Regions from separate parts of the Paenibacillus sp. Lou8.1 genome, predicted to be linked through region 1. Evidence: predicted binding sites of a transcription regulator. Region 1 holds the regulator's gene; each other region holds the start of a gene.

What was found. Region 1 encodes Rex, which represses fermentation and respiration genes when NADH is low (regulators of the CRP and FNR family bind a similar motif). Its sites were predicted from a motif close to TTGTGAAATATTTCACAA; they were not measured.
Region 2: a site for Rex is predicted at 4,866-4,883, ahead of adhE (bifunctional acetaldehyde-CoA/alcohol dehydrogenase). Genes of this name have one in related genera too.
Region 3: a site for Rex is predicted at 3,784-3,801, ahead of lpdD (prenylated flavin chaperone LpdD). Genes of this name have one in related genera too.

Annotation. Positions count from the first base shown of each region.
Region 1 covers NZ_JANAVN010000016.1:107,696-114,943, forward strand. Annotated here, with positions in the region: gene panC (pantoate--beta-alanine ligase) at 1-344, shown strand, start outside; gene panD (aspartate 1-decarboxylase) at 337-720, shown strand; gene NLX78_RS21555 (tetratricopeptide repeat protein) at 803-1,435, shown strand; gene dinG (ATP-dependent DNA helicase DinG) at 1,591-4,458, shown strand; gene NLX78_RS21565 (redox-sensing transcriptional repressor Rex) at 4,503-5,156, shown strand; gene NLX78_RS21570 (amidohydrolase) at 5,143-6,444, shown strand; gene NLX78_RS21575 (cell wall elongation regulator TseB-like domain-containing protein) at 6,482-7,006, shown strand; gene NLX78_RS21580 (hypothetical protein) at 7,059-7,248, opposite strand, start outside.
Region 2 covers NZ_JANAVN010000004.1:44,925-52,172, reverse strand. Annotated here, with positions in the region: gene NLX78_RS06810 (sugar phosphate isomerase/epimerase family protein) at 24-992, shown strand; gene NLX78_RS06805 (ThuA domain-containing protein) at 1,013-1,744, shown strand; gene NLX78_RS06800 (winged helix-turn-helix transcriptional regulator) at 1,991-2,335, shown strand; gene NLX78_RS06795 (DODA-type extradiol aromatic ring-opening family dioxygenase) at 3,077-3,844, shown strand; gene NLX78_RS06790 (Crp/Fnr family transcriptional regulator) at 3,984-4,700, opposite strand; gene adhE (bifunctional acetaldehyde-CoA/alcohol dehydrogenase) at 4,959-7,248, shown strand, end outside.
Region 3 covers NZ_JANAVN010000011.1:168,563-175,810, forward strand. Annotated here, with positions in the region: gene NLX78_RS17125 (S8 family serine peptidase) at 1-3,648, shown strand, start outside; gene lpdD (prenylated flavin chaperone LpdD) at 3,828-4,175, shown strand; gene NLX78_RS17135 (hypothetical protein) at 4,187-4,774, opposite strand; gene NLX78_RS17140 (DUF4190 domain-containing protein) at 4,998-5,369, shown strand; gene NLX78_RS17145 (hypothetical protein) at 5,463-5,702, shown strand; gene NLX78_RS17150 (DUF1540 domain-containing protein) at 5,876-6,028, opposite strand; gene fabV (enoyl-ACP reductase FabV) at 6,327-7,248, opposite strand, start outside.

The DNA of each region.
Region 1 (7,248 bases):
TCAGCTCCCGTAATGTGTATTTAAGTGCAGAACAGCGCGAGCAGGCGTTGGTGCTGTCTCAGTCACTGCGTAAGGTGCAAGAAGTGAGCGAAGATATAGTAACAAACACAATTACGATTCGTCAGCTACATCAAATGGTGGAGTCCACCATTACTTCCTCTCCTTTAGCAGACATTGATTACATTGAAATATTAACTTTTCCCGGTCTGGAGCCCCTTCTTCCCGAGCAGCGGCTATGTGATGTTCAGGAAGACGTCATCGTAGCGCTGGCTGTGAAATTTGGCAATACCAGACTGATTGACAATATAAGAATACAGAATGCGGAGGTGCTTTCCCATGTTTAGAACCATGATGAAATCCAAAATTCACCGCGCTACGGTTACGGAAGCTAACCTGAACTACGTGGGGAGTATCACTATAGATGAAGATCTCATGGAGACATCGGATTTGTTGGAGAATGAAAAGGTTCAAATTGTAAACAATAACAATGGAGCTCGACTGGAAACCTATGTTATCCCCGGACCGCGTGGGAGCGGCGTAATCTGTCTCAATGGTGCGGCAGCCCGTTTGGTGCAGCCTGGTGATACAGTCATTATTATTTCCTATGCTTCCATGTCGAATGAAGAGGCCAAAACATACAAACCAACAGTGGTATTTGTTGATGAACATAATAAACCAGCCCAAACGATGAACAAAGAAGTACACGCGACGATCATGTAATGAATGGGAGTGCGGATGAAACCCGTCTTTTAAGCGAAAAATGTGAGTGTATTAATCCATCTTTCATAAGGGCGGGATGCACATGTTCCAGCATGTATTCGCAGAAATGAACAGCATGTTAGATGATATCGTGAAGCATTACCCATCAGCCCAGGGCTCCCGCAGGCAGGAGCTGCTACAGCACTGGAGTCTGCTGCGGAGAATGAGTGACGGAATTATGGATGAGTGGCTGGCCTTTGAGGAAAAAATGGTTTGCCTGCGTGCGGCCGGGTTTTCCGCGGAGACCGATATGTCTGACACGGAGCTGCCTGAAAAAGAGCTGCCAGCTTTTAATCGGGGGCAAGGGTATTATCGATTACTCATGTACCCTGAGGCGATCCAACAATTTGAGCAGGTACTACAGCATTTTCCGAACAGCTGGCAGAGTCGCATGTATATGGGAATGGCCTATTTTCAACTAGATGATCCAGCAGAGGCTGTATGCCATTTTCAGAAGGTGCTGGACCTGACTGAGCAGGCAGGACTGAAGGCGGTCATCTATAATGCGCTAGGCTGTCTGTTGGCAAAGCAGGCTGACGTAGAGGAGGCGCAAAAATGTTTTGCTCTCGCACATCAGTTCGATCCTGCGTTACCCGAGCCGCTGCACAATATGGAAGCCTGTCTGTCCGGTACCGAAAAGCTTCGATACGACAGCTCCATGATGACCTGGATGTAGTTGTCAGACACCGAGCAAGACGATGCATGCCCACCTCTCAGGCGGCGTGTGCATCGTCTTTTTTGGCTGTCTTAATTTCCAAACAGGCGATCTTCTGCTATGCTAATATACAGAGTTATTATTTTTGTAAGTGTCATAAGAAAGGATTAGCCCGAATGAAATTTGCGGTATTGGATTTTGAAACGACAGGCACCCAGTCCGCGGATGACATCATTCAAGTCGGACTTGCAATTATAGATCATGATAACAGCATTTCCCGTGTTTACGGCTCTTATGTAAACCCTGGCAGATCTATTCCCCCTTTTATCACCGGGTTGACCGGAATTACAGACGATGACGTCAAGGATGCTCCTGCACTTGAAGAAATGATGATGGAGCTCGTGCCTATGCTGGACGATGTTGTACTGGTCGGTCATAATGTGGCGTTTGATTTTAATTTTTTGCAAAACGCTCTGGATCGGTGCGGTTATTTGCCGTTTAGCGGAAGAATCTTGGATACAATGGATTTTCTGAAAATTATGTTTCCATCGCTATCTTCGTATCAGTTGGGTTTTGTGTCTTCTGAGTTTGGGCTGGCGCATGATCGCCCTCACCAAGCAGACAGCGACGCGTTGGCTACGGCTGAGGTGTTTTTAAAGTGTCTGGGTGAGCTTCAAGCATTACCTTTGATAACGATACAGCGGCTTAGCGATTTGTTTGCAGAGGAAGACAGTGACCTTGGATGGTTTCTTGATGGGGTGCGTGAAGAGAAAGAGCTTGATCCTATTCAGGATCTGGAGGGACATCAGTTTTTTCGTCAGCTTGCGCTAAAAGTGGAAGATTGGACGGAGCTAGCTGCTCCGCGTAGAGAAGATGACCCGAATCCACTGTCAGGTGTTTCCTTTGAGGAGTACATGGATGATGTGCGGGACAATTTGCGTTCATCCTTGAGCCAATATGAGGAGCGCGAGGCGCAGATACAGATGATTGAGGGTGTAAATCAGGCACTGAGTGAAGACAAGCATCTGCTGATCGAAGCAGGTACAGGAACAGGGAAGTCCCTCGGCTATTTGCTCCCATCGCTGTATCACAGTGTGAAAAAAGGACAGCGAGTTATGGTAAGTACACATACGATCAACCTGCAGGAGCAATTACGCGAGCGCGACATTCCGATGCTGACCAAGGTGATTCCGTTTCCGTTCCGGGCTGCTATTTTCAAGGGTCGGGGACATTATTTGTGTCTGCGTAAGTTTGAACATAAAATAAACAGAAGAGACTTCGCGACACCGAAGGAAGATTTAATTACAGCTGCTCAGATGATCGTCTGGTTGACGCTAACAGAAACCGGTGATGATGAAGAACTGAATCTGAGCAACCGTGGTGGAGATTTCTGGGAAACGGTGGCGAGTGATTCAGAGTCCTGTCTTGGTCGTTCTTGCCCATGGTTCCGCAAATGCTATTATCATCGTGCACGCCATGAAGCAGGGATAGCGGATGTTGTTATTACGAATCACTCTAAGTTGTTTACAGACGTCAAAGCTAGTCACCAGTTGTTGCCAAGCTATGAACATCTGGTGATTGATGAAGCCCATCACCTGGAGGAAGTAGCTGGTAAGCACCTAGGTATGCATATGAAATATTTCACACTCGTGCATACACTGACGCGACTGTTCAAAGACAGCAAGAATGGACAACTGCCTTCACTTCGTCAACAGTTGGCGAAATCGGGGCACGAGAAGTCGACGGATTGGGCCTCAACCATCGATCAGATGTATCCGCTCGTGTTAGAGGTTAAGGAAACTTGGGACCTGCTAAGCGACAAGCTGTTTGGCATGTTGCCAGAACGAAGCGATGCGACACCGGGTGAAACAGGACAGTTTTCTTCCCGTCTCAAACCTTCAGCCAAGCCTGCAAAGTGGGATCAGGCGGGGGCTTTGGAAAATCAGCTATATGTAACGATGAGTGAAATTTTGCGCAAGGGCGACAAGCTGATGCTGGACGTCAAGGAAGAACATGACGATTATGCGGCGGATAGCCTTATTACAGATATCACGGGTCTGCTCAAGGATCTGGCGGGGATTCGAGAAAATTTGCGCTTTTTTATGCGACTCGATGATGAAACAACCGTATACTGGCTCGAAGCGAGTGGGCAATTCCGCAGTAAATCATTACAATTTTATGCGGTGCCCGTCGATGTGAGCCGCCAGTTGAAAGAAATGTTTTTTGACAAAAAAAGAAGCATTATTCTGACGTCTGCTACCTTATCGGTAGATAAGTCGTTTCAGTACATGATCGATCAGCTCGGCTTGCAGGAGGCCGCAGATCAAGAGCGGCTGATGACTTCGCAGCTTCCGTCACCCTTTAATTACAGGGATCAGGTGTTGCTGGTCATTCCACGGGATTTCCCAAGCGTGAAGGGCAGTGTAGGAGATGCACACTTTGTAGATATGCTCGTTAGCTCTCTAGGAGCGACTGCTCAGGCGACGCGGGGGAGAATGCTCGTTCTGTTTACTTCCTATCGGATGCTCCGGCAAGTGTATGAGCCGCTCAAAGAGGCCTTAGCATCCAGCGAAATTACTGTGCTGGGACAAGGTGTGGACAGTGGGAGTCGCAGCAAGCTAACCCGCCGTTTTCAGGAAGCCAAAGCTTCTGTATTGCTGGGAACCAGCAGCTTCTGGGAAGGCGTCGATATTCCGGGGAAGGCTCTGACTTGTCTGGCCATTGTTCGCTTGCCGTTTCAACCGCCGAATCACCCGTTGCTGGAGGCAAAAAGCGAGCTGCTCCAGCAGCAGAAGAAGAATCCATTTATGAAGCTGTCTGTACCACAAGCGGTCATTCGCTTCAAACAGGGATTTGGTCGGTTGGTTCGTACAGCGAGCGACCACGGGGTCGTTATCGTTTACGATACGCGTGTGATCGAATCCTATTACGGAAAGCACTTTTTGTACTCGTTACCGGGACCAAAAATGGAGCATATGCCATCGGAGCAAATGGTGCCCCGCATCGCCGAATGGCTCCAATCCGCCCCGGAGACCGAGGCATAACGGACGGACACTAAGTATGTTCGTTACAATTAGGGGGAGCAAGTATGAAATCAGATAAAATTTCAGAGGCTGTCGTACGGAGGTTACCCGTATATTTACGTTATCTGAATGCACTTCACAAACGGGAGGTGGCTACGGTCTCTTCTCAAGAGTTGGGACAGAGGCTAGATTTAAACCCGGCCCAAATCCGTAAAGATCTCGCCTATTTTGGAGATTTTGGTCGGAAGGGTATCGGTTATGATGTTTCTTATCTAATTGAGAAAATACGCCATATCCTGAAAATCGATCAGCAAATTAATGTAGTATTGGTCGGAGCGGGTAATCTGGGGCAAGCCCTTTCGAATTATAACGCTTATTTAAAAGACAATATGAAGATTGTAGCGGTATTTGATGCGTTTCCAGATAAGGTAGGGACCAAGATCAATACATTGGTCGTGCAACCGATGGATGAACTGGAAACGACTGTGAAAGAAAAAAACATTCGAATCGGGATTATTACCGTACCTGATTTTGAAGCACAGCACGTGGCTGACAGGCTTATTGATAGCGGAATTGGAGCGATCCTGAACTTTGCACCGACTACTCTCAAGGCACCGGCCAACATTCGGATTCATGCCACAGACTTTACAACTGATTTGCTTAGCCTCGCTTATTATTTGGAGGACGGAAAGGAAGAAACACAATATGACAGTGAATAAATGGATGATTAAAAACGGCTCTTTTGCCGTAAATGGACCAGAAGCTGGGGTAATCCATGGTTTTATGATTGTGGAAGATAGCCGCATTACTTACATTGGCGAGACTTTGCCTTCGGGTGAGGAAGAGACGGAAGCGATCGATGGTAAGGGGCTTTTGTTTTTACCTGGTCTGATTAATACTCATGGTCATGCGGCGATGTCTCTGCTGCGTGGGCATGGAGATGACTTGGCACTTCAAGTATGGCTTCAGGAAAAAATGTGGCCTATGGAAGCCAAGTTTACATCTACGGACGTGTACTGGGGTACGTCGTTGTCTGTGCTGGAAATGCTGAAAGGTGGAACAACGACCTTCCTGGACATGTACGATCATATGGATGAGGTGGCTCGTGTGGCTGAAGAGTCAGGTATTCGTGCAAGTCTGATGCGTGGAGCAATTGGACTATGTTCGGAGGAAGAACAGCGAATCAAGCTGGCTGAGGCCGTAACTTTTGCGCGTAACTGGCATGGTAAAGCAGACGGGCGTATTACAACGATGATGTCACCGCATGCGCCATACACCTGTCCACCTGCGTTTATTGAAAAATTCGTACAAGCTGCGCATGATCTGGATTTGCCGCTGCATACGCACATGTCTGAGACGATCGCCGAAGTGGAGCAAAACGTACGTGACTACGGTTTGCGTCCAGTTGCACACTTGGATAAGCTTGGTTTTTTCTCCCGTCCTTCGCTTGTTGCCCATGGCGTTCATTTGAATGACGAAGAAATAGCTTTACTGGCTGAACGTGGTGTAGCGGTTTCGCACAACCCAGGTAGCAACTTGAAGCTGGCAAGTGGTGTGGCAAGAGTGCCTGAATTGCTGCGTGCAGGGGTTACCGTTTCTCTCGGAACGGATGGTCCTGCCAGTAATAATAACCTGGATATGTTCGAGGAAATGCGTCTGGCAGCACTTATTCACAAGGGTGTATCTGGTGACCCTACGGCAGTTCCTGCGAGTGAAGCGCTGCGTCTGGCAACAGAATACGGTGCAAAGTCAATTGGTTTAAAAGAAGTAGGAGCGTTGGCAGCAGGCAACAAGGCTGACTTTATCGCGCTGGATCTGAATCAGGCACATTTCTTGCCGCGTACAGATCTTATTTCCCATGCGGTATACTCAGCAAGCGCCAAAGACGTGGTTCACGTATGGGTAGACGGTCGTCAGGTTGTGAAAAACGGCGAATGCCTGACTATGGACGAGGAACGCATCAAACATGAGGCACAAGCCGCCTTTGAAGGGCTGCTGTCGCGCTAATTCAGGTGTCACATCCCCTTAGAGAGGAAGCACGGGTTTGAAAAATAAGAAAAAGTGGATAGCGGTCGCCATTTTGGCCGTAATACTGATCCTGGTCAGCATTTTCTGGTATTATTCCTATGTTACTCAAGACCAGGTGGCTGAGAAAAATGCCGCTATCATTAAGGCCAAGCAATCAGGTGGTCTGGTTAGCACGACTCAAACATGGAAGTCTGTGTGGGATCAGGTATATTGGGTGGTTCAAGGGAAAAATGCACAGAATGAAAATATAATGGTGTGGGTTCCTTTTCAAAAAGTGGAAGGACAACCTAACGTACCTGCCGCAGATAATAGCGGTGTTCACACCGAACTGCTGAAGAATGGAGTCGATGAGCAAAAAATGACGGCAATAATTCAGCAGCAGCTTCCAGGTGTAAAAATTGTAAGGCTTCAGCCGAGTGTGTTCAATGGCGAATATGTGTGGCAGTTGTTTTACGATGATGGAAGTCATCATTACTACAGCTTTTATCGTTTCTCAGATGGGGTAGCGACGGGTGTAAAATATACTTTGCCCAATAACTAGCTGGTTGAGGATTAGCAGATGTGGAATGAATGACTAGTAAATAATTGAAAGCTTAAGAAAAAGACGTAAATGCGATGAAATTCGTATTTACGTCTTTTAGTCTTGCTATGCCGTAAAATGGGCTGAAAGCCAGTGAAGCATCTTTACCAATCCATTTTCTCTCTAGGGCAAATTCATCTTTATGGCGGGCAGTACGGAGTGAAAGATTTGAATCTGGAGAAGCGGAGCGTTCGCCTTTGCCG
Region 2 (7,248 bases), on a different contig from region 1:
TATGATACAGGGAGGGATTTCTTTTGAAACTTGGAGTATTTATGGTGTTGTTTGGCGGACGTTCGCTGGAGGAGGCGCTGGATTATGTGGCTTCTCAAGGATTGGATGCTGTAGAAATCGGTACAGGCGGCAACCCTGGGGATAAGCATTGTAAGCCGGATGAGTTGCTGGAGAATGATACAGCGCTCAAAAATTTCAAAAAGGCAGTAGAGTCCCGCGGACTAACGATTAGTGCGCTTAGCTGTCACGGCAATCCTCTCCATCCGCAAAAGCATTTGGCCCAGGCTGATCATGATACGTTTCTTAAAACCGTTCGATTGGCAGAAAAGCTGGAAGTTCCAGTTGTGAACACTTTCTCTGGCTGTCCGGGTGATCACGAGGATGCGAAATATCCAAACTGGCCTGTGGCTCCGTGGCCTAATGATTTTCAAGAAGTGTTGAAGTGGCAATGGGAGAATAAAATTATTCCTTACTGGACCGAGACGGGGAAATTTGCAGCAGATCATCATGTTAAAATTGGGCTGGAGCTACACGGGGGATTCTCCGTTCATACACCAGCGACCTTGCTTCGTTTGCGTGAAGCTGCGGGAGAGGTCATTGGTGCTAATCTGGATCCGAGCCATATGTGGTGGCAGGGAATTGACCCAGTGCAGGCGGTTCAAATTTTGGGCCGAGAGGGAGCCATTCACCATTTTCATGCCAAGGATACGACGATTGATCCGATCAATGTAAATAAATATGGACTTACCGATATGCAGGAATATACGAAAATGCTAGATCGTGCTTGGCAGTTCCGAACTGTGGGCTATGGGCATGATGTAAAAACCTGGGCAGATATTATCAGTGCCCTGCGTCTGGTGGGATACGATTATGTAGTGAGTATTGAGCATGAAGATGGTCTGATGTCCGTGGAGGAAGGCTTTACTAAGGCCGTCCACAATCTTCGCCAGGTACTGATTGAAGAACCGCTGAGCGAGATGTGGTGGGTCTAACCTAATAGGGGGAAATGTTGATGATTAACGTCACCATTTGGAATGAATATTTGAACGAAAAGTTGAATGATGAAGCCAAACAGATATATCCTGACGGGATACACAAAGCGTTGGCTGACGGCCTGGCAGGAGAGGGATTTGCCATTCGAACAGCTACTCTGCGAGATGATGCCGAGCATGGTTTGGGAGAAGATATTCTGAATTCCACAGATGTGCTGCTGTGGTGGGGGCATAAAGCCCACGATCAGGTGAGCGATGAAGTTACGGCGCGTGTTGTCAAGCGAGTGCAGGAAGGAATGGGGTTGATCGTGCTGCACTCAGGCCATTTTTCCAAGCCATTCAAAGCCCTAATGGGCACTAGCTGTGACCTGAAATGGAGGGTGGCAGGTGAACAGGAGATTATTTGGTCGGTGAATCCGTCACATCCCATTGCAGAAGGCATAGATGCCAAAATTTTGTTGAAGCAGGAAGAGATGTATGGCGAGTTCTTTGATATTCCTACGCCGGATGAACTGGTATTTGTTAGTAACTTTGAAGGCGGCGAAGTATTTAGAACCGGATGTACCTTCCGCCGAGGTAGTGGTAAGATATTCTATTTCCGCCCAGGTCATGAGACCTATCCGACTTATTACCAGCCTGATATTTTGAAAGTTATCGCCAACAGCATTCGTTGGACTTCTCCGACAAGTATTAACAAACCAATATATGGTAGAAGTGAACCTGTAAGGCCTCTCGGTGGAGTGTTGGTATAATGACAATCATCACATATGGATGAGCTGTATAATGAACAGATTGATAGGCGGAACCTCTTGGGATTCCGCCTTTTTGTATTTAACGATTTAGACATATACCTGCTGTGTTGGTTTGTTGTATAATCAGTTTTGGTCATGGCAACTTTATCGGCGCAGGTATTTAATTTAAGAAGAAAGTGTTTTCTTTCGGGATAAAGTATGCTAAAATGATATATACTAACAAAAGGAAAGCTTTATCAAACCGAAATGCAAAAGAAGGTGAAAAATTTGGAGAGTCAACCGCAATGTGCAAAAATGTGTCCGCGTTTTGAAACCGCCTTTTCATGTTTGGGCAAGCGTTGGAATGGATTAATTATTCAATCCATGATGAGCGGTCCTAAGCGGTTTAAGGATATTTCCAATCTGATTCCCACAATGAGTGACAAAATGTTATCAGAGCGGATGAAAGATTTGGAAAATGAAGGGATTCTTACACGTCATGTATATCCGGAAACTCCTGTCCGCATTGAATACGAGCTAACAACCAAAGGCCGTGCACTTCAGCCGGTTATGGAACAGATTCAATTTTGGGCTGAGGAATGGATTAGATGAGCACCAAACTAAATAAGCGTTTCTCATAGCAAAACAGCCTTTTCCTAGGAAAAAGGCTGTTTTTTTATTTTGTGTATAGGACTACTTATCCATATCACAGAAATGATGTGCATAGGTAGCACGGTTTAATAGCCTTTGACGCGCCCTGCAACTGAGAATAATGCTGCTGTTGCACGGCGGGGCACACGGGTTTGAATATCCAGCGCGGCCGAACGGAATGTACCCAGACAGGAATGGCAAAGTCTTCCTGCATAAATAGGGGAACGGCAGGACTCACAAGGATAATCGAGCTGACTGTATGTGGAGGGAAACTTGCCTGCTCTTACCCAGTCTGTGAGTAATTCTATAGGTGTGCCGGTTACATCACTGAGCTGGCGGGTATGAGTAGAAGGATGCTTCCATAGATAGTTAGAACAGCGGTCTAAGAATATATTTTCTTCCTGAATACAAGTACTACACAGGTTTCTAAGGTTCTGACGAAAAACGGAACCACATTTTGGGCAATTAGAAGTATGTATCTCCATAGAAACCAGTCCTTTGTATCGAAGTGTAGTGAAATTTCAAAATTTATTAGTTACATATTACTATGACCTTATACCTATATCAATCTTTATTTATGGAATCACTGATCTAAGTGTATGTTGAAGTCTGTGTTGACATAACTCTGTTACTTATGTACTATTACTTACATAAAGTTACTTAATGAATAAAATAAATTATTGATGACAAGGGGATATTTATATGATGCCATCTTTATTTTTGGCCCACGGCTCACCGATGCTTGCTATTGAACAGACGGGCTATACTTCATTTTTAGAGCAACTGGGGAAAAGCATTCGTCCTAAAGCGGTTGTTATCTTTACTGCTCATTGGGAAGCGCAAACGTTGACGATCAGTTCGATGGATGACGTGTACGATACCATTTATGATTTTGGTGGTTTCCCACCGGAACTGTACGCGGTGAAATATCCAGCACATGGTTCTGTCGAACTGGCCAATAAGCTGGAAAAATTATATGAACAAAAGGGTATTGACGTACAAACTGATCGGGTGAGGGGACTGGATCATGGATCCTGGACATTGTTGCATCGTATGTATCCTGAGGCAGACATTCCGGTAGTTCAGATCTCTGTAAATCCATATCTCTCGCCCAAAGCACAATATGTCATTGGTGAAGTGCTACGTGGACTGGGAGAACAGGATATTCTGGTCATTGGCAGTGGCGTGACTGTTCATAATCTGCGTATCGTCAAATGGGGGGAAACGAAAACAGAATCTTGGGCTATAGATTTTGATGATTGGATTATTGAAAAAGTGCAAAATAGAGATATAGAGGCTTTGGATCACTATGAAAGTGAAGCACCGTATGCTCGTCAGGCCGTACCAAGAGCAGAGCACTTTGTACCGTTGTTTATTGCGATGGGGAGTGGAAATCCTGCAAACAAAGCCAAGGTCATCCATAGAAGCTATGAGATGGGGAATTTAAGTTATCTATGCTTACAGTTTTAGAAAGTTTGTTGCCAGAAGAAGGACTATTGTTAAAATGCTTCGCTACTGCTCCTGTATAAGTAGGGGAGTGGAAATAAATTAGGGAGTGTTATAAGCTATAATGGCTTATAACACTCCCTTTTACATAAATAACGATTCATTATATCCGGCAAATCTCACGAGGGCACAATTCACAATGACACACGCCTTGCAGCATTTCCAAATCCTTGACAACAATCATGCCGTTATCGTATTCTACTGCATTTTTCTTACGTAGATCACTAAGCATCCGGTTTACGCTTTCCCGAGTCGCACCGATCATATTAGATAAGTCAGTATGAGTAATTTTCTTATGAATCAGGATATGTTCGCCGTGAGGCTCACCATAGGTATTGCATAGACGGATGAGTGTTGAACATAAAGCACCTGGCTTGCCGTACATCATCAAATCGCGGAACTTAGTCTGAGTAATACGGTGATGCGAACCCATCCATTTCATAAAGTCAATCGCAAAATCACAATGCTGGCAAATAAGCAGTTCCAAATCTGTATGATCGATTACGCCAATATCACTATCTTCCAGAACCTCAGCAGAAAAGGAATGCTTAGTACCGAAAAATGGATCAGCTTGACCAACAAGATCGCCGCTTTGATACATATATAGAATAAGTTCCTTACCTTCATCCGTTGTTTTGGTTACTTTCACGCGTCCGCGCTTAATATAAAACAGCTTATCCGCTGTATCTCCTTCCCAGAACAGATGCGAGCTTTCAGGCATAACTCGATCTTTCATCATCACTTGCAACCGGTTGAAGCTGGCCTCCGAGAAGCAACAGGTGTTGCCGCGGGCTTCCATTACATTTGTAGGGTTTCTCATCGTCCATTTCCCCTTTGTATCCTATGTTTTTTATCTGCAACTTGATCAATTCAAATTCATTATATACCTGCGCAATGCGTTTTTGGGGCAAGAAGAGGGGGTAAAAGTGGCAGAATTCCAAACTTTGTGATTTAATTCACTTCATAAAATAAAATTTTAAATAGATTGTGAAAAAAATCACAATATATCTTAGAAAGCTGTGTTACGATCAGTGCGTGAACAAGAGATAGTACACGAGATAACAGGAGGATGAGGGAAATGGCTGTTAAAAACGAGGTTATCCAAAAAGAGCAAAGCGCAGAGCAGTATATTCAAACGCTGATTGACCGGGGGAACCGGGCACAGCAAGCTTTCATGAGTATGAATCAGGAACAGATTGACGAAATCGTACAAGCTATGGCACTCGCAGGGATGGATAAACACATGTACCTGGCGAAGATGGCTGTTGAAGAAACAGGACGCGGTGTGTACGAGGACAAAATCACCAAAAACATGTTTGCAACAGAATATGTCTATCATAGTATCAAAAATGAAAAAACCGTCGGTGTCATTGAGGACAATGATTTTGACAGTTTTCAAAAGATAGCAGAGCCAGTCGGCATTATCATGGGGATCACTCCAGTGACAAACCCGACTTCGACTACGATGTTCAAAGCGCTGATTGCCATTAAAACACGTAACCCAATCATTTTCGGTTTCCATCCATCTGCTCAATCGTGTAGTGCGGAAGCAGCCCGCGTCTTGCTCGAAGCAGCTGTTAAACATGGTGCTCCAGCTGATTGTATTCAATGGATTGAAGCGCCTTCGATGGATAAGACCAATGTACTGATGAACCACCCTGATGTGGCGCTGATTTTGGCAACTGGTGGATCAGGCATGGTTAAGGCGGCATATAGCTGCGGTAAACCTGCTCTGGGTGTAGGCCCAGGTAACGTGCCTTGCTTTATTGAAAAAACAGCAGACATCAAGCAGGCTGTGAACGATCTCATCCTCTCTAAATCTTTCGACAACGGTATGATTTGTGCTTCCGAGCAAGCGGTTATTATCGAAGAGCCAATCTTCGAACAAGTGAAAAAATTGATGATCGCTAACGGTTGCTATTTTGTAAATAAAGAAGAAGCAGCTAAGCTCACTCAAGGAGCTATGAATGTCGAGAAATGTGCAGTGAACCCAGCAATCGTGGGGCAGTCTGCTGTGAAAATTGCTGAAATGAGTGGTATCACAGTACCAGCAGGAACTAAAATTTTGGTCGCTGAGATTGAAGGGGTAGGAACAAAATTCCCATTGTCTGCGGAAAAATTGAGTCCTGTATTGGCTTGCTATAAAGTAAAAAATGCGGAACAAGGTATTCAACGCGCTGCTGAAGTCGTGGAATTCGGGGGCATGGGCCACTCGTCCGCTATTCATTCGAACGATGAGGACGTTATCGCTCGCTTCGCAAACCGTCTGCAAACAGGACGTATCATTGTAAATGCACCTTCCACACATGGTGCGATTGGTGACATTTACAACACCAACCTTCCTTCGTTGACACTCGGTTGCGGTTCGTACGGTCGTAACTCGACTTCGTCGAACGTATCGGCAGTCAATCTGATTAATGTGAAAAGGGTGGCGAAACGGACGGTGAATATGCAATGGTTCAAAGTACCTTCCAAAATCTATTTTGAGAAAAACTCGACACAGTATCTTGCTAAAATGCCTGATATCACACGCGTAGCCATTATCACGGACCCTATGATGGTACAACTGGGATATGTAGATCGTGTTATTCATTATCTGCATCAACGCCAAACACCAGTAGCTATCGAAGTGTTCTCTGAAGTAGAGCCAGATCCATCGACAGTTACGGTAGAACGTGGTACTGAAATGATGAGACGTTTCCAACCGGATTGCATCATCGCACTGGGCGGCGGTTCGCCAATGGATGCGGCTAAAGGCATGTGGATGTTCTATGAATATCCAGATACTGATTTCAATAACTTAAAACAAAAATTCATGGATATCCGTAAACGGATTTACAAGTACCCACGTTTGGGTCAAAAAGCACAATTTGTAGCTATCCCTACAACCTCGGGTACAGGTTCCGAAGTTACATCGTTCGCAGTAATTACGGACAAAAACCTGGGCGACACGAAGTACCCACTGGCTGACTATGAGTTGACTCCTGATGTGGCAATTATTGACCCAGTGTTTGTATATTCGCTACCTAAAACAGCTGTAGCGGACACAGGTATGGATGTTCTGACACATGCTATCGAGGCTTACGTGTCCGTAATGGCTAATGACTACACAGATGGTCTGGCAATTAAAGCCATTCAATTGGTATTCCAATACCTAGAACAATCGGCTCTGACTGGTGATAAGCTGGCTCGTGAAAAAATGCATAATGCTTCTACACTTGCTGGTATGGCATTTGCTAATGCATTCTTGGGCATTAACCACAGTCTTGCACATAAATGGGGTGGACAATACCATACAGCGCATGGCCGCACGAATGCCATTTTATTGCCGCACGTCATTCGCTATAATGCGAAAAAACCGACAAAAT
Region 3 (7,248 bases), on a different contig from region 1:
GAACGGACGTCCGGCGACAGCAAAGATGGTACATATCAAGCGTCTATCCCGACTTTTTTGGTGGACAGCGCTGGTCTGGAATACTATATTCGTGTAAATGATTATGGTAATAATGGATTTGAAACTGAAGTATACAAGGTTAAAATCTCCAAAGGCGTAAAACCAGGCTACACACAAGACTTCGAAAAAGACATTGCCGGTATTAATATCGGTGGACAGGGCAGTGTTTGGAAATGGGGAACTCCGACAAGCGGCCCTAAAAGCGCACATTCGGGTACAAAGGTCATCACGACTAATCTCGAAGGCCAATATCAGGCCAACTCCAACAGTTATTTTATGGCCCCTCCGATTGATCTGACCGAGAGCTCAAAAGGGGCACTGGTCAGCTTCAAGCATTGGTACGATCTTGAAAACAATTCTGATTTCGGCAAAGTGTACGTAGCAACCACAAACAATCAGAATGCGTTTGAGCAGGTATTATCGTTTACCGGCACCAGCAACGGCTGGAAAACACAATACCTTGATTTGCGGGCATTCGCGGGTCAAAAGGTATACCTCCTGTTCAACTTTACGAGTGACAATACGGTTGTGAAAGATGGCTGGTATATTGACGATCTGTCGATTCAGGAGCCAGACACCGTTGCGCCTGCTGCGCCGAGCAATTTGACTGCTGAAGCAGATACTGTGGGCAACGTCACACTGGCCTGGAATGCTTCCTCCGATGATGATGTAAAGCAGTACAAGGTGTATCGTTCTACCCAATCGGGCAAAAATTATACTTCCATCGGTACAACCTCAGCACTGACACTCACAGATACCATCACGGTCGGTGGAGCGACCTATCATTATGCAGTGGCGGCTGAGGATTATAGTGGCAATGAAGGAATCAAGTCGAATGAGGCTTCTCTAAGAGTAGACGTGCCAGATACGCTGTATAGCGATCATTTTGACGGCAGCTCGGATAATGGCTGGACTCATTCCGGTACCAAGGATGAGTGGGAACGCGGCATTCCCAAGGAAGTAGGACCAGAGAGCGCAGCGTCCAGACCCAATGTGTGGGCAACCGATCTTGATAGCAATTATGAGAACGGAGCTGAATTTTCGCTGGTTTCTCCCAAAATTAATTTGCAGGCTGTACGCAACGCAACACTGACCTTCAATCACTGGTTTGAAATTGAGGCCGGCTATGATTACGGTTATGTGGAAGTGTCCAAAAACAATGGCGACACGTGGAGCGAGCTGGGCAAGTTCTCTCACAACACGAACGGGAAAAAGTGGACTCCAGTTTATTACAATCTGGATAGCTACACCGGCAATGAGATTCAAATTCGCTTCCGTTTGAAATCGGATAACAGTGTGAACAAGAACGGCTGGTACATTGACGATTTCCGTGTGCTGGGCATTCCAGCTGCGACAGTGACCAAGGACATCGTACCTGAGTCGAGTATCAAGCTGGAAAAAGCGGAAGAACAATTCCCGCTGTACAAAATTACAAGCACTGAAAAGAGTGAATTCCAGGAGAAAGTGAAGCCGGCAGAAACAACGGTGGATAGTGGACGTGTCGGTCTCGACAGTCTTCCAGCCAGCGCTACGGTTACGGTATTGGAAACCGGACGTTCGGTGAAAACGGATCCGACCACGGGCAAATACAGCTTTACCCATGTAGCGGGCGACTATACGCTGAAGGCTGAAGCCTATGGTTATGTGCCTCAAACGAAAGCAGTCACGATTGAGAATAACAAGGTCATCAGAGCAAACTTTAGTCTTCAGGCCGTACCTCACGGTACGATTCACGGGGTCATTACCGACAAGCAATCCGGTGAACCGATCCAAAAAGCGAAAGTGTTGGTGCTGGAGGATGCACGTATTGCTCCGGTAGAGACGAATGAGGCTGGAGAATTTACGCTGGACGTGCTGGAAGGAACATACACATTGTCCATTTCAGCTGAGAATTATTATAGCGACAGTGTATCCGTTACTGCTCCTGCGAACGGTAGTGTGGAAGCGAATGTCACGTTGAAACCTTTCATCGGGTTCCAGGGAGGCATTGCCTACGATGACGGGACAGGAGAAAATGCTAGAGCCTTTAACGCGGCAGGCAATTCATGGGCAGTCAGAATGACGCCTGAGTCGGAAGTGGCTCAAGTGACAGGAGCATCGCTTTTGTTCTGGAACTCTGCCTTTCCGAATCCGGGAGGAACGGCATTCCAATATTCTATCTATGACGCCTCCGGTGCGGCAGGAGCACCTGGACGATTATTGGCTGGTCCATTCGACGGGACTGCCGTAAGGGATGAGACACAATGGACGACGGTGCAGCTTCCAGAGCCGGTGACGGTTCAAGGTGACTTCTACATCGTATATACACAGTCTGCTGTAGGCACACAGTCGCCAGGTCTTGCTACAGATGAGAGTGGCCCGAATGCACTTCGCAGCTGGCAAGGTGTAAGCGGAGCATGGAGCCAATCACCTGAGGAGGAAGGGAACTACATGATCCGGGCTATCGTCAGATATCCGGTGAATGCTCCAACGATTACGACTCCTACGAAGGCTACGTATACGCAGGAAGAGTCGATTACCGTAACAGGAACTTCCCCGGCAGAAGGAGCCGATATTCAGCTCTTTAACGGTAAGGAGCTGGCTGGCACAACGAAAGTGAAGGATCGTCAGTTCAGTTTGTCGGTTGATCTTCAGCCAGGTGCTAATCCGCTAAGTGTTCAAGCAGCGGTATACGGCAAATTAACGGATCGTTCCGAAACGGTAGTTGTGACGCTCGATCAGACTAAACCGGGTCTGATCCTGACTTCTCCTGATGAAGGAGCCCGTACGAACGCGGGTGTAGTTAGTGTTATCGGTACCGTGTACGACGAGTTCCTCACCGAATTGTCGATTAACGGTGAGCCCGCTGAATTTGGAAGTGATGGCAGCTTTAACAAGCGATTGCTTATCAACGAAGGCGAAAATCAAATTACGGTGACGGCCAAGGATCTTGCCGAAAACGAAACAACCGTTACGCGCTCGGTGTATGTCGATTCAGCTCTGCCGAAGCTTGAAAACATTAGCCCTGCTGAGGATGTGCGTATTACTCCAGGGCAGTCGGTACGAGTATCCTTTGACAGTGCATCCGGTTTGGAGGCGTCCTTCCATGTGGAGCTGCCTTTCAACCTGTCCACTTTGGGCCGCAACGATATTCCATTAAATGAAACTTCGTCAGGCCACTATGAAGGTACTTATTTCACTTCATCTTCTCTGAACCTGGAAGGCGGAGTCATCGTGATCCGGGTAAGGGATGCAGCGGGAAATGAAGTGGAGACGGAGGCGCCGGGAAAATTGTATGTAACCAATGGTGGAGGACAGAACCCTGATCCGAATCCACCTACATCCAATGAAAAGCCAGTAGCCATTATTCAGGCTAATGAATCAGCTAAGAAGAACAAAAATGTACAATTTAACGCCAAAGCTTCCCGTGATGTAGATGGTGAAATCGTCAGCTACAGCTGGAATTTTGGCGATGGCGATGGCGATACGGCAGTCGGTTCCAAGGTGAAGCATAAATTCACCACAGCTGGAACGTATACCGTAGAGCTAACGGTGACGGATAATGACGGCGCAAGCGGTAAGACTGTGCATACGATCACGATCCGTTAACAGCCAGTAGGAAAGGGAAGGCTTCTTTTAGAATAGCAATGAAGGCCCACAGCAAGCCACGGTTTATAGAGGCTGCTGTGGGCCATTTTTAATTGTCGAGCCGTTCAGGAAGCGATACAATGAATAATGCTCATAAAGTGAATCGTTTCACAATAATATTTTTAGCAGGAGAGGATTATATGATTCATTTGCAAAAAGAAAGCGGACGTATCCGTCTTGTGCTGGATGCCTATTTTATGGGGGAAGATATCATTGTACTCATTTCTGGCGGTGATCAGCCGCATTTGGGAACGATTACAGCAGGGGCCAGGCTCGAGCCGATTCAAACTGTGCAATTACAAAACCATAAGGAATTTTATATTACCGAAGAAATTGCAGTTCGCTTGCGAAAAGAGTTTGCGGGCAATTTTGCCATTTGCTGCGGGGCGCATTTGGATCATGCAACCAAGGACGAAATCAGAGTGCTGACAGATATGGCTATACAACTGGGAAAAGAGCTCATTGGAAAACTCAAGCAAGCACGCTAGTAGCGACCTTTTTAAGTGAACTCCTGAAAGAGCAGATTGCGATAGGGATACTTGCTAAAGGGATACTTAAAAAGCAAGGCAAAGCCATCATCCTCAATTTGTACGGATTTCAGTGCAGAGGATGGAATCAAACTACGGATTATGACATGAACTGCACGCTGGTCTTGTCTGTTGATCGCTTTAGCTAAGGCAGAAGCAAAACATGGATTGCGTGCCAATTCGCGATACAGCGGAAAAACGGCTTTTGCGATGGCGCGATGAACTCTCGGCTCAAACGTAAACTGCACAGTCCCCGGTGGAATCGTCGTTCCATTCGTATAATAAAGCATCGGTGGCTGAGCTAAAAAGGAAATGAAGTAGCCGATGCCATTCGTGCCTAAGCCTTGTTTGGCGGCAAATGGCGCTACTGAGCAGAGAAGGGATTTCATCCGATCCAAATTGCCCTGAACGACAGCTCGTGACCATTGGACGGCAAAAGCACGTCGGGTTGCAATAGCTTTGTAAAAGGGTAGCATGGCAGCGGATATTTTCCTAAGTGTTTCTGCATTTAAACGTTTGTGAGGCGAGCCCTTTCTGCGGGATGTTGCACGATATAGCATAGCTCCGACCTCCTTGGCAGGATGCTCTCATGGAGCGCAATTGATCTGTAACAGGTAAAATACTGTATGCCCGGTTACCTCAAAAAGTGCTAATATCGCTATGTTTCTTCTTTTTAACGTTCTAATTTAAAAAATTGAAATAAGTACTGTCCTGATTTGTAAGATTGTGGTACCCTAGAACTTATATAATTGCTATTTTACTTATTGGAGTTGAATTTAACAGATGAGTGATTTGTACAAGGAGCCTCAATCTTCCGATCCTTTTCAGGAGACGAACGATTATAACGCCCCATTTAACCCGCCTCCAGTAGTTCCACCTACAAATAGTAAAGCTGTTGCCTCGATGGTGCTTGGGATTTTATCTGTGGTCATTCCCTATCTCGGGTTGATTATCGGAATTGTGGGTATTATTTTGTCCAGTCTTTCCCTGAAGGAAATTAACCGTCATGGCGAGCAAGGCAGAGGTATGGCCATTGCTGGATTGGTATGTAGTATTATCGGTACACTGATTTATACACTGATCATCATTTTTATAGTTATTGTTTTTATTGTAGCGGCCTCCAGTGGCGATCCAGATGTTTTTTCAGACATTTAATGAATTGAAGAATGCTTGAGTCAGACAAACCATTCACGATTTGACTATTGGATGCTATGATAAAAGGAGTCCAATAAAGGAGAGTGAAGCCGTATGGCACGTACTCAAACACAAAAAGCGCTGAGCAAGGCAAAGCGCGCTGGAATCTATTGCGCGGCACAAAGCCGCAAAACGAATGACCATTATGGCGAGATTTCACAGCACATACGAATGAAGCCGACCAAGCAAGAACAATTACAAAAGGTCAAGCACAAGAAGCGAATCGTTCAGAGCGACGCTTCTTTTTTTGTTTTTAGAGAGAACAGCAGGGTCCTTTTCGACGTGGCTTTATAAAGTAAGCCTGCAACCAGACGTTGAGCAGAGAAATGATTGTGTGGATTGAATAGCGCTTTTCTGTACCGAAAAAGGACTTGATAATAATTATCATTCTTGTTAGAATATCATAAGAAAGAAGGAACCCGGGCATGGGCTCCTTCATTATAAAGCTTAGGCTTGAATTCAAAGATTTACTTGGCTTCGAAGGTTTTGCAGTCTGTTTCTTCGGATTTGTGAGTGTCTTCAGGTCTGTTGCTTACGATATAAATGGAGCTAGCGCTACATTTATTTTCTTGGGCCCAGTACGTACATGAATTGACTTCACACAGAACGTCTTTTGCCATGTTGTACACCTCCTTATATGGTTGTGATGGGCTGAGCAAATAGTATCACGGTCAGTCAAGGTAGGACTTGTCCAACTGTGTTTACCCTCTTGTCAGGAAGAGGGACTTTGCTATGCCTACTGGTACAATATCAAATGAAATTTAAAATTGCAATGTTTGCTTCATTTTGCAGTTTGAAGCGCACACAAGTGTCCCTTTTAATTAAAAAATAAAAGCTGTCCTCCATGCAGACCGAAATGTTTCTCTGCTGGAGAACAGCTTTTTTTGTTTTTCTGACATAATGACGATATGAAAAGACTTAGCGCACGTTAGGAATAGTTACGATGGGATCGATGTCAGCATCATAGTCTACGCCCTCAAACTCAAAGCCGAACAGTTGGAAAAATTCGTGACGATATCCTTCAAGATCTGACAATTCGTAGATATTGTTGGTCGTCAGCGCCTCCCATATCTTTTCAACCTCTGCCTGTACGTCTTCGCGCAGTTCCCAATCATCAATACGAATACGTCCTTCTTCATCTACAGGAGTTTCTGGTGCGTACAGACGCTCAGCAAACAGGCGGTAGCTCTGTTCTACGCACCCTTCATGCAGCTCTTTTTCCTTCATTACCTTATATAAAGCAGAAATATACAGAGGAACGACAGGGATAGCGGAGCTAGATTGGGTAACGAGTCCTTTGGTGACTGCGACGAAGGCGCGTCCGCCTGTAACTTTCAGCTGATCGTTCAGCTGATGCGCTGTCTCCTCCAAATGATCCTTTGCACTTCCGATACTGCCTTCTCTGTAGATGGCTTGCGTAATATCTGAACCAATATACGAAAAGGAGAAGGTTGTTGCAGTATCAGCCAATACACCGCCTTCACGCAAGGCGTCAATCCACAATTTCCAGTCCTCACCACCCATAACCTCTACCGTTGCTTGTACTTCTTCTTCTGTTGCGGGTTCAAGCGTCACGCTGCTGACTTCCCCGGTGTGGAAGTTAACGGTCTTGTTTGTGTAAGGCTTACCAATAGGTTTGAGCACGGAATTAAACGTTTCGCCTGTGCGAGGATTTGTACGACGACCTGAAGCGACACTGTAAACCACCAGATCGACTTGTCCCAGTTCTTCGCGAATGGCTTCCACCGTTTTGGCTTTGACCTCATTCGAGAAGGCATCGCCTGTCACGCTTAAGGATTTAAGCCCAGCTTCCTGAGCAGCTTTTTCAAATGCAGCAGAA